DNA from 4 places in the Thalassospira sp. A3_1 genome. Region 1 is predicted to be linked to each of the others. Evidence: predicted binding sites of a transcription regulator. Region 1 holds the regulator's gene; each other region holds the start of a gene.

The links. Region 1 encodes PhoB, which activates phosphate uptake and scavenging genes when phosphate is short. Its sites were predicted from a motif close to TNTCATAAAACTGTCA; they were not measured.
Region 2: the regulator PhoB is predicted to act here: its motif matches at 815-830, upstream of phnD (phosphate/phosphite/phosphonate ABC transporter substrate-binding protein).
Region 3: the regulator PhoB is predicted to act here: its motif matches at 1,331-1,346, upstream of J7395_RS12765 (RNA degradosome polyphosphate kinase).
Region 4: the regulator PhoB is predicted to act here: its motif matches at 1,016-1,031, upstream of J7395_RS09400 (diacylglycerol kinase family protein).

What each region holds. Positions count from the first base shown of each region.
Region 1 covers NZ_JAGHQQ010000001.1:644,257-646,461, forward strand. Annotated here, with positions in the region: gene J7395_RS02940 (cation:proton antiporter) at 1-743, shown strand, start outside; gene phoB (phosphate regulon transcriptional regulator PhoB) at 805-1,500, opposite strand; gene phoU (phosphate signaling complex protein PhoU) at 1,518-2,205, opposite strand, start outside.
Region 2 covers NZ_JAGHQQ010000002.1:541,486-543,690, reverse strand. Annotated here, with positions in the region: gene J7395_RS09515 (DeoR/GlpR family DNA-binding transcription regulator) at 1-778, opposite strand, end outside; gene phnD (phosphate/phosphite/phosphonate ABC transporter substrate-binding protein) at 975-1,946, shown strand; gene phnC (phosphonate ABC transporter ATP-binding protein) at 2,019-2,205, shown strand, end outside.
Region 3 covers NZ_JAGHQQ010000002.1:1,199,815-1,202,019, forward strand. Annotated here, with positions in the region: gene J7395_RS12765 (RNA degradosome polyphosphate kinase) at 1-1,229, opposite strand, end outside; gene J7395_RS12770 (histidine phosphatase family protein) at 1,424-1,960, shown strand.
Region 4 covers NZ_JAGHQQ010000002.1:521,172-523,376, forward strand. Annotated here, with positions in the region: gene J7395_RS09395 (UDP-2,3-diacylglucosamine diphosphatase) at 1-827, opposite strand, end outside; gene J7395_RS09400 (diacylglycerol kinase family protein) at 1,045-2,007, shown strand; gene J7395_RS09405 (TldD/PmbA family protein) at 2,017-2,205, opposite strand, start outside.

The DNA of each region.
Region 1 (2,205 bases):
TGGCACTGGCATCGCAGAATGGCGCGGTTCCGATTGATATCGCCGTAATGCTGATCCCGGTTGTCGCGATTTCGATGGGTCTGACCCCCTCCCTGATTTCATTGGGCCACCGGATCGAACAGAAACTTCATCCCAAGGAAAACGATCAGCTTAGCGAAATTTCAGATGAAACCGATGGCATTCAGAAGCATGTTCTGGTGATTGGTTGCGGGCGTGTCGGCCGGGTTCTGGCCCGTCTGCTGCGTACCAAGGATATCCCGTTCATCGTTCTTGAATCCGATGCCCAGCAGGTTTCACGCGGCCGTGCCGAAGGTCTGCCGGTTTATTTTGCAGATGGATCACGTCCGGAAACATTCCGAGCGGCCCATACAGAACAGGCCCATATTGCCGCCGTTGCCATGGGGAACCCACACGCAACCGAAAAGACGGTTGCCCTGTTGCGCCAGCACTATCCACACCTGAAAATCTTTGCCCGCGCACAGGACATCACCCATATCGGGCCCCTGTCACGCAGCGGTGCGGATGCCGCCATCCCCGAAGTACTCGAAACCGGTTTGCGCCTGTCCGACCATGTTTTGGCAGCCTGCGACATCCCGCAGGAAGATATCGATACCGAAATTGCCAAGTTCCGTCGTGCCGATATGCTTCTGATGAACGAACTGGCGCCACGCACCGCGCGCCAGAAAACCGAAGATCCGGCATCAAAATCGGCCAAACCGGTAAAATCCAGGAAAACCACCTGAAAACAAAAACCCCCATCATAAGGATGGGGGTTTTTCGTTTCACCTTCCGGAATAACCGCGATCAGGCGGCTTCGACATCCAGTGCGTAACCAGCGGCACGAACCGTACGGATCACATCGCGCGTTCCCTTGACGTCATTCAATGCCTTGCGCAGGCGGCGAATATGTACGTCAACCGTTCGGGTTTCGACATAGATGTTCGGACCCCAAACCGCGTTCAGAAGCTGCTCGCGCGAGAAAACCCGCCCCGGATGTTCGAGGAAGTAACGCAGCAGACGGAATTCGGTCGGGCCAAGATGTATGGCCTTGCCGTTACGGCTGACACGATGGGCGGCCAGATCCATTTCGATATCGGAATAGATCAACTGCCCTTGTGGTTGCGCCGGGCCGGATCGGCGAAGCAACGCGCGAATACGCGCCAGCAATTCGCCAATCGCGAATGGCTTGGTCACATAATCGTCGGCACCGGTATCAAGGCCACGGATGCGGTCACCTTCTTCGCCACGCGCGGTAACCATGATCACCGGCAAATCGCGGCTTTCCGGTTTCCGGCGGATCTGGCGGCAAACCTCGATCCCCGACATTACCGGCAACATCCAGTCCAGAAGGACCAGGTCGACATGGGTTTCAGCCAGAATCTTCAACGCTTCGTCACCGTCTCCGGCTTCGACAACCTGCATCCCCTCGCGTTCGAGGTTGTAGCGCAACATGGTTACGATTGCAGCTTCGTCCTCGACGATAAGAACCGTTGGGTCCATCTTCCTATGCTCCAGTGTCACTCATTCGGTTCTACGACAGCGAAATTCGCCGCGTCATTTTTTGGCCGAGTATCCATCGGCAGGTCTTCACCCTTGATCCGGTAATAGATCGTTTCGGCGATATTGGTCGCGTGATCGCCAATACGTTCGATGTTCTTGGCAATAAACAGCAGATGGGTCGATGCCGTGATGTTACGCGGATCTTCCATCATATAGGTCAGCAATTCACGGAACAGGGAGTTATACATATCGTCAACTTCCTGATCACGCGCCCAGACACGCTGGGCCTTTTCCGCATCGCCTTCGATATAGGCGTCCAGAACGTCCTTGATGATTTCCTGGCACAGCTTCGCCATGTTCGGGATCACCTGAACCGGACGGATCGGCGGCACCTGGTTGAGAACCTGCGCGCGCTTGGCAATGTTTTTCGCCAGATCGCCAATACGTTCCAGATCGTTGGAAAGTTTAAGTGCTGTCACCACCTGACGCAGGTCATCTGCCATCGGCTGACGCAGGGCCAGAAGACGTACGGCAAAATCCTGTACTTCCTGTTCCAGCGTATCGATACGATGATCGGAAATAATGACCTTTTCGGCCAGTTCCGAATCCCGCTTCACGATTGCGCGGATCGCAGAAATCAGCTGGCTTTCGGCAAGCCCGCCCATCTGCGAGATGATATTGTTCAAACGGGTCAGTTCTTCGTCA
Region 2 (2,205 bases), on a different contig from region 1:
GATGGGACAGCAGTTTTTCGGGTGGCAAACGATCGGTGATCACCCCGGTCAGTGCTTCAAGCGGTGCGATGTTTTCAAGGTAACGCTGATCAAACTTGGTGTGATCGACCATCAGCCAGGTTTCATCGGACCGTTCCATCATCGCGCGTTTGACCGCAACCGCCCGACGGTTAACGTCACTGAACCCCTGCCATGCAACGCCCGACGCCCCGATAAAGGCCTTGTTGGCGTGAAAACGGCGCAGGAATTCGACGGTATCATTGCCGTAAACCGCATTTTCACGCGGGTCGAACTGCCCGGGACACATGATGACATCGTCAATCACCGCCTGCTCGCCCATGCCATGCACCACCGCATAGCAATTGGTCAGAACCGTGCGCCGCAATGCGCCGGGATTCTGGGCCATATAGGGGGCAAGCTGACTAACGGTGGACCCGGCATCAATCATGATCACGTCACCCGGGCGGATCATGGTCCCCGCCATGATGCCGATCCGTTCGAACCCGGCAACCGCAGTCATCTGTCGCTGCGCCAGATCGGGTTGATGGCCCATTGGCTGTGCGGATGCGCCGCCAAATTCACGCTTAATCAGGCCATTTTCGCTTAGCGCATCAAGATCGCGGCGAATTGTTTCAGTTGCCACATCGAATCGCTCCGCCAATGTGGCAACTCTCACATGCGGATGGACTTGCAGCTCCTGAAGAATGCGCTGCTGCCGTTCTTTTTTTCCGATACGCAAAGACGCTCTCTCCCCTGAATACCTTTGATCGCACCCCATTCCGGCAAGGCTATCAGCTATCCTTGTAACCGTTTGTTACAGTTTTGTGTTGCTTTTCCAACTTTTTGACCTTCTATAATGTTGATAAAAGCAACAATAAGACCAACAAAACCACATTAAAAAATGGCGCTTTACCAGCGTTTACAGGGAAGAAAGGCTCGATCACATGTTTTCACATGCGAAAAAAACAGACTTTTTGAAAGTTTCTACGGTGCTTGCCGCCATCGGCATGATGAGCTTTGGCAGCAGCACGGCATTTGCACAGGCCGATGATTGCATCGCACGCGGCGATCTTGATCAGATGTATTGCGACATGGATGGCGATCTGGTCGCCGATGCACCGGCTGCCGATCAGCAGGTTGATCCCGACACCCTCGTGTTTGCCTATACCCCGGTCGAAGACCCGGCGGTTTATGCCGATATCTGGCAGCCGTTCCTTGAACATCTTGAAAAAGTAACCGGCAAGGATGTTCACTTCTTTGCGGTTCAGTCGAATTCCGCCGAAGTCGAAGCCATGCGCAGCGGCCGTCTGCATGTTGCCGGTTTCTCGACCGGGCCGACCCCGTTTGCGGTTAACCTTGCCGGTGCGGTTCCGTTTGCCCTGATGGGTGCGGATGACGGTCGTTTTGGTTACACGTTGCAGCTTTATACCCGCGTTGACAGCGGCATCAATTCGCTTGCCGATCTTAAGGGCAAACGTGTCGCCCATACGTCCCCGACCTCGAACTCGGGCAACCTGGCACCGCGCGCATTGCTTCCGGGTCAGGGCATCGTCCCGGAACAGGATTACGAAGTCGTCTATTCCGGTTCGCACGACCAGTCGATGCTGGGCGTTGTTGCCGGTGACTATGACGCAGCCCCGGTCGCATCCGAAGTGGTTGAACGTATGGCCCAGCGCGATCTGTACGATCCGGCTGACGTCAAAATCCTTTATGAAAGCAAGCCTTTCCCGACCACTTCGTTCAACTATGCCTATAACCTGAAGCCGGAACTGATCGAAAAGATCAAGGAAGCCTTCTTTACCTTCGACATGAAGGGCACCGCCCTTGGCGAAGAGTTCAAAGGCGTGTCGAAATTCGTACCTGTCACCTATCAGAAAGACTGGGACGTTATTCGTGAAATCCAGGCTGCCAACGGTGTGAAATACACCCCGGACAACCTGAAGTAATCCCTTCTTTCAAACTGCTTCTGCCGGGATCGCTTTTCGGTCCCGGTAGTCTTTTTTTTTCAAGGTATCGTGATGCTGCGTATCAAAGATCTGGTCAAACGCTATGGCAAGGATGAGGCTGTTCTGAAGGACCTGAACCTTGAAGTTCCGGGCGAAAGCGTCGTTGCCATCATTGGGGCATCGGGCGCGGGTAAAAGCACGCTTTTGCGCTGCATTAACCGCCTGGTCGAACCGACATCGGGCTCGATTGACCTTAACG
Region 3 (2,205 bases), on a different contig from region 1:
GCCTTAAGCTCCACCATGGCCGTAACCGATTTGCCGGCCTCGGCGGCGGCAATCAGGGCCTTGACGATCGGGCTGTTTTCCGATGTGCGATAAAGGGTCTGTTTGATCGTGACAACATCGGGGTCACGTGCGGCCTGCAACAGGAACTGCACAACGACGTCGAAATCTTCGAACGGGTGATGAACGACGATGTCCTTTTTGCCAATCGCGGCAAAGCAATCACCGCCAAAGTCGCGCACCCGTTCGGGATAACGCGCGCCATATGGCGGGAACAGCAGATCATGATGCAGATCGGAATCGATCAGTTGTTTGACGTCAACAACACCCAGAAGACCATCAACCTTGACGACTTCCTCAGGTGCGACCGAAAGTTCATCGACCACGAAATCCAGAAGGTCTTCGGGCATCTTGGCATTGACTTTAAGCCGGATGATGCTGCCGCGGCGACGGCGTTTCAGGGCGGTCTTGAAAACACGCACCAGATCTTCGGCTTCTTCTTCAATTTCAACGTCCGAGTCACGGATGACACGGAACAGGCCATGTTCGATCATGTCGAAACCGGGGAACAGCTTATCCAGATAAAGAACAATCGCCTGTTCCAGCGGAAGGTAGCGTTCGGTGCGGCCCGGCAGACGCAGGAAACGGCCGATCTTCGGCGGCACCGGGATTAGGCCGCGCATGTTGTGACCATCCGCCGGGTCAAACAGCTGCATGACAATCGCAAAGCCAAGGTTCGGAATGAACGGGAAGGGATGCGACGGATCAATGGCAAGCGGTGTCAGCGTCGGGAAGATTTCGCGCATGAAATAGCCATCAAGCCATTTGCGGTCCGTCTGCGTCAGATCTTCCGGTCCGATCACGGAAATGCCGTGCTTTTCCATCTCGGTGCTAAGCTGCTGCCAGATGCGCTGCTGATCCTGCATCAACTGGTTGGCATCATAGGTGATGGCGCGAAGCTGCTCGGACGGGCTCATGCCATCCTGGCTGACTTTGGTCATGCCTGCGCGCAACTGCCCGACCAGACCGGCAACGCGAACCATGTAAAATTCGTCAAGGTTGCTGGCGGAAATCGACAGGAAACGCACGCGTTCCAGCAACGGGTGACGTTTGTTTTGTGCCTCTTCAAGGACGCGACCGTTAAAGGCCAGCCACGAAAGTTCGCGGTTTATAAAGCGCTTGTCCGAATCAAGTGTGATTGCGCTTGATTGAATAACGGCGGCGTGGGTCACGCTATGCCTCCTGCGAAAGTGGGTTTGTGTCCTTGAAATAAGGCGACAGGCCCCGGTTGCGATTGGAGTATAGGATAACTGCTTGTCGGGGTGCAATTTTCTTAAATTTTTAAGTCAGTTTTTATGATGGCTTCACAGCGCCCTATGTGACATGCAAAAGTCTGCCTTTCGCGAGATTACCGGATACCGATTTTATGAAGACACTGCTCCTGCTCAGGCATGCAAAATCAAGCTGGACCGATCCATCCCGATCCGATCATGACCGGGAACTGAACCGGCGCGGTGAACAGGCAGCCCCGGTGATGGGGCGCTACCTGCAGGATCAGGGACTGGTGCCCGATCTGATCTGGTGTTCGACCGCGGCACGTGCCGTGCAGACACTGACGTTGCTGGGGCGCGATTTTGCAAGCACGTCAGACGTGATCTATAACGAAGACCTCTATATGGCGAGCGAGAAGGTGTTGCTTGACAGCCTTGTCCAGACTCATGACGAAGCGCGTTGCGTGATGATGGTCGGCCATAATCCGGGGATGGAGGATTTCGCCGCACAGCTGTTTGGCGATGGTGACGGCGAGGCGTTGTTGCAGATGAAGCGCAAATTTCCCACCTGCGGGCTTTGTCAGTATGAATTTGACGTTGATCACTGGGCGGATGTCCGCCCCGAAACCGGGCGTCTGATCCGCTTTGTGAAGGTCAAGGATTTGCAGGGCATCGGTGCGCCGCCAACCTGAAATTCCGGCCCGCAATGCAGACCATTGCGACGGGCACTTGACGGCAGGCCTTTGGCAGCGTTTTATACCGCAGAATTTCAAGCGCCGCGTCGCGCAAACAGACAGATCACCCGATTTGACCGCCCCGAATTGACCGGGGTGGTCGGTTTGCGGTGCTTTTTTGTTTGACAGCGCGGTGCAGCCATGCACCTTTGCGCCAAATTTGCGGCCCGAAATACCAAGCATACAAAGCAACCTGGAAAGAC
Region 4 (2,205 bases), on a different contig from region 1:
ATCAGCTTGCCAAGTCCAAGGGACGGCGCACTGGCAGCATCGCGGCCGGGTTGGGAATGTGTCATCGCCATCTGGCGCATATCCGCCCAGTAAAGCAGTTCAAGTTTTCCGGTCTTGTCTTCGACAAGCGCGGTGCAGCTTTCGACCCAGTCGCCGTCATTGCAATACAGCACATCGCCAATCATCCGCTTTTCGGCGTGATGGATATGGCCGCAAACCACGCCATCCACCTTGCGTTTGGCGGCTTCGTGCGCGACGGCATTTTCGAAATTGCAGACGAACTGGACCGCGTTCTTGACCCGGTTTTTAAGATAGGCCGATAGCGACCAGTATCCGTAACCCAATCGGCGGCGAATGCCGTTGTAGTAACGGTTCAGGACAATCGCGAGGTTGTAGGCCGTATCCCCAAGATAGGCGAGCCACTTGGCATATTTGACGACACCATCAAACTCGTCGCCATGAATGATCAGAAGCTTTCTGCCATCTGCCGTCTCGTGAATGTCGTTCATCTTGACTTCGACATGCCCGAAGGTCATGTCGACAAACTCGCGGGCGAATTCATCATGGTTGCCGGGCACAAAGATGACCTTCGCACCATTTTTGGCCTTGTCCATGATTGTGGTGATCACGGCATGGTGGCTTTCGGGCCAGTACCAGCTTTTCTTAAGCCGCCAGCCGTCAATGATATCGCCAACCAGATAATAGGTATCTGCCGTTACTTCATTGAGGAAATCCAAAAGAAGATCTGCCTGACATCCACGTGTTCCGAGATGGACGTCTGAAATCCAGACCGTGCGGTAATGCGGTTGCAGCGTCATCGCTGTCATTGCCGCTCCTCCGTATCCTGCCATAAGGACGGCTGGAATCCGACGGTTTTACATGCCGGATACTGTCCCCAACCAGTAATTGTTTAAAACAAATGGCGCGAATATATAACCCGTTCATATAAATTTATCGGTTCTGTCAATATCCTGTTACATATTTCATTTTGTATAAAGGGAACGCGAAAGTAATGTTTCATTTTTATTTCGAAAGTTTTTCGCAATGACCCATGACGGGGTAACGGTCATCTTCAATCCGCGTGCAGGCGGAAACAAACAGCGTTTCCTTTCAAGCATTTTACAGAAGGCTGGCATAAAGGTTGAATTGTTACAGACAACCCATCCCGGCCATGCCCGTGAACTGGCGCGCAAGGTTCGTGCCCATCAACGGCTTTTTGTTGCCGGCGGGGATGGGTCGCTGAACGAGGCCCTGAACGGTTTGCTGGATGCGCAGATCGAAGGCCACGAAGTCCCGCCGCTTGGCATCATTCCGCTGGGAACGGCCAATGTTCTGGCGGTCGAGGTCGGGCTTGAAATCCGCGCGCAGGCAATTGCCGATTACATCAATAACCCGGCCCAGGTCTGGGTGCGGCCCGGTCTGGTCAATGGCCGTGCGTTCTTTTTGATGGTCGGCATGGGCGCGGATGCCGATACCGTCGCAAACGTGTCGCTAAAACTTAAAAGACTGATCGGCAAGGGGGCATATGTTATCGAAGGGCTCCGGAATATCATCTTTCCGCATCACCGCGATTTCGAGGTTAATATCGGGCGCGAACAATATCGCGTCGCCGGTGTGGTTGCGACACATGCCAAGCATTACGGCGGGGCGTTCGTTATTTCACCTGATGCCAAACTGACCGATAACAGCCTTGATGTTGTGCTGATGCCCGGAAGCGGCTTTATGGCGTTGGCGCGATACGGGATTGCTTTGACCCTGAACCGCTTGCACGCGCAAACCGATGTATCGGTCGTACAGACCGAACGACTGACCATCACCAGCCACTGCGGCCCGGCACCCTTGCAGATTGACGGCGAAAGTGCCGGCAAGCTGCCATGTGAAATCAGCCTGTCGCCCTATCCGGTTCGGGTTATGGTGCCTCAGGCCTATGCCGACCAATGCAATGGCCGCCAAAACGAAAACAGGGATGCGCCAAACACACCCCTGTTGCAAATCGCCGCAGATTGATTTTCGGGCTTATTGCCCGGCCAGCGTCATGCCATCAATCCGGATTGTCGGGGCATTGGTGCCGTATTTAAAGGTCAGGTCATTGGCCGGTACGGCCGTTTTGAACATGTCCTTAAGGTTACCGGCAACCGTGATTTCGGAAACCGGATAAGCCAGTTCACCATTTTCGATCCAGAAGCCCGATGCACCCCGCGAATA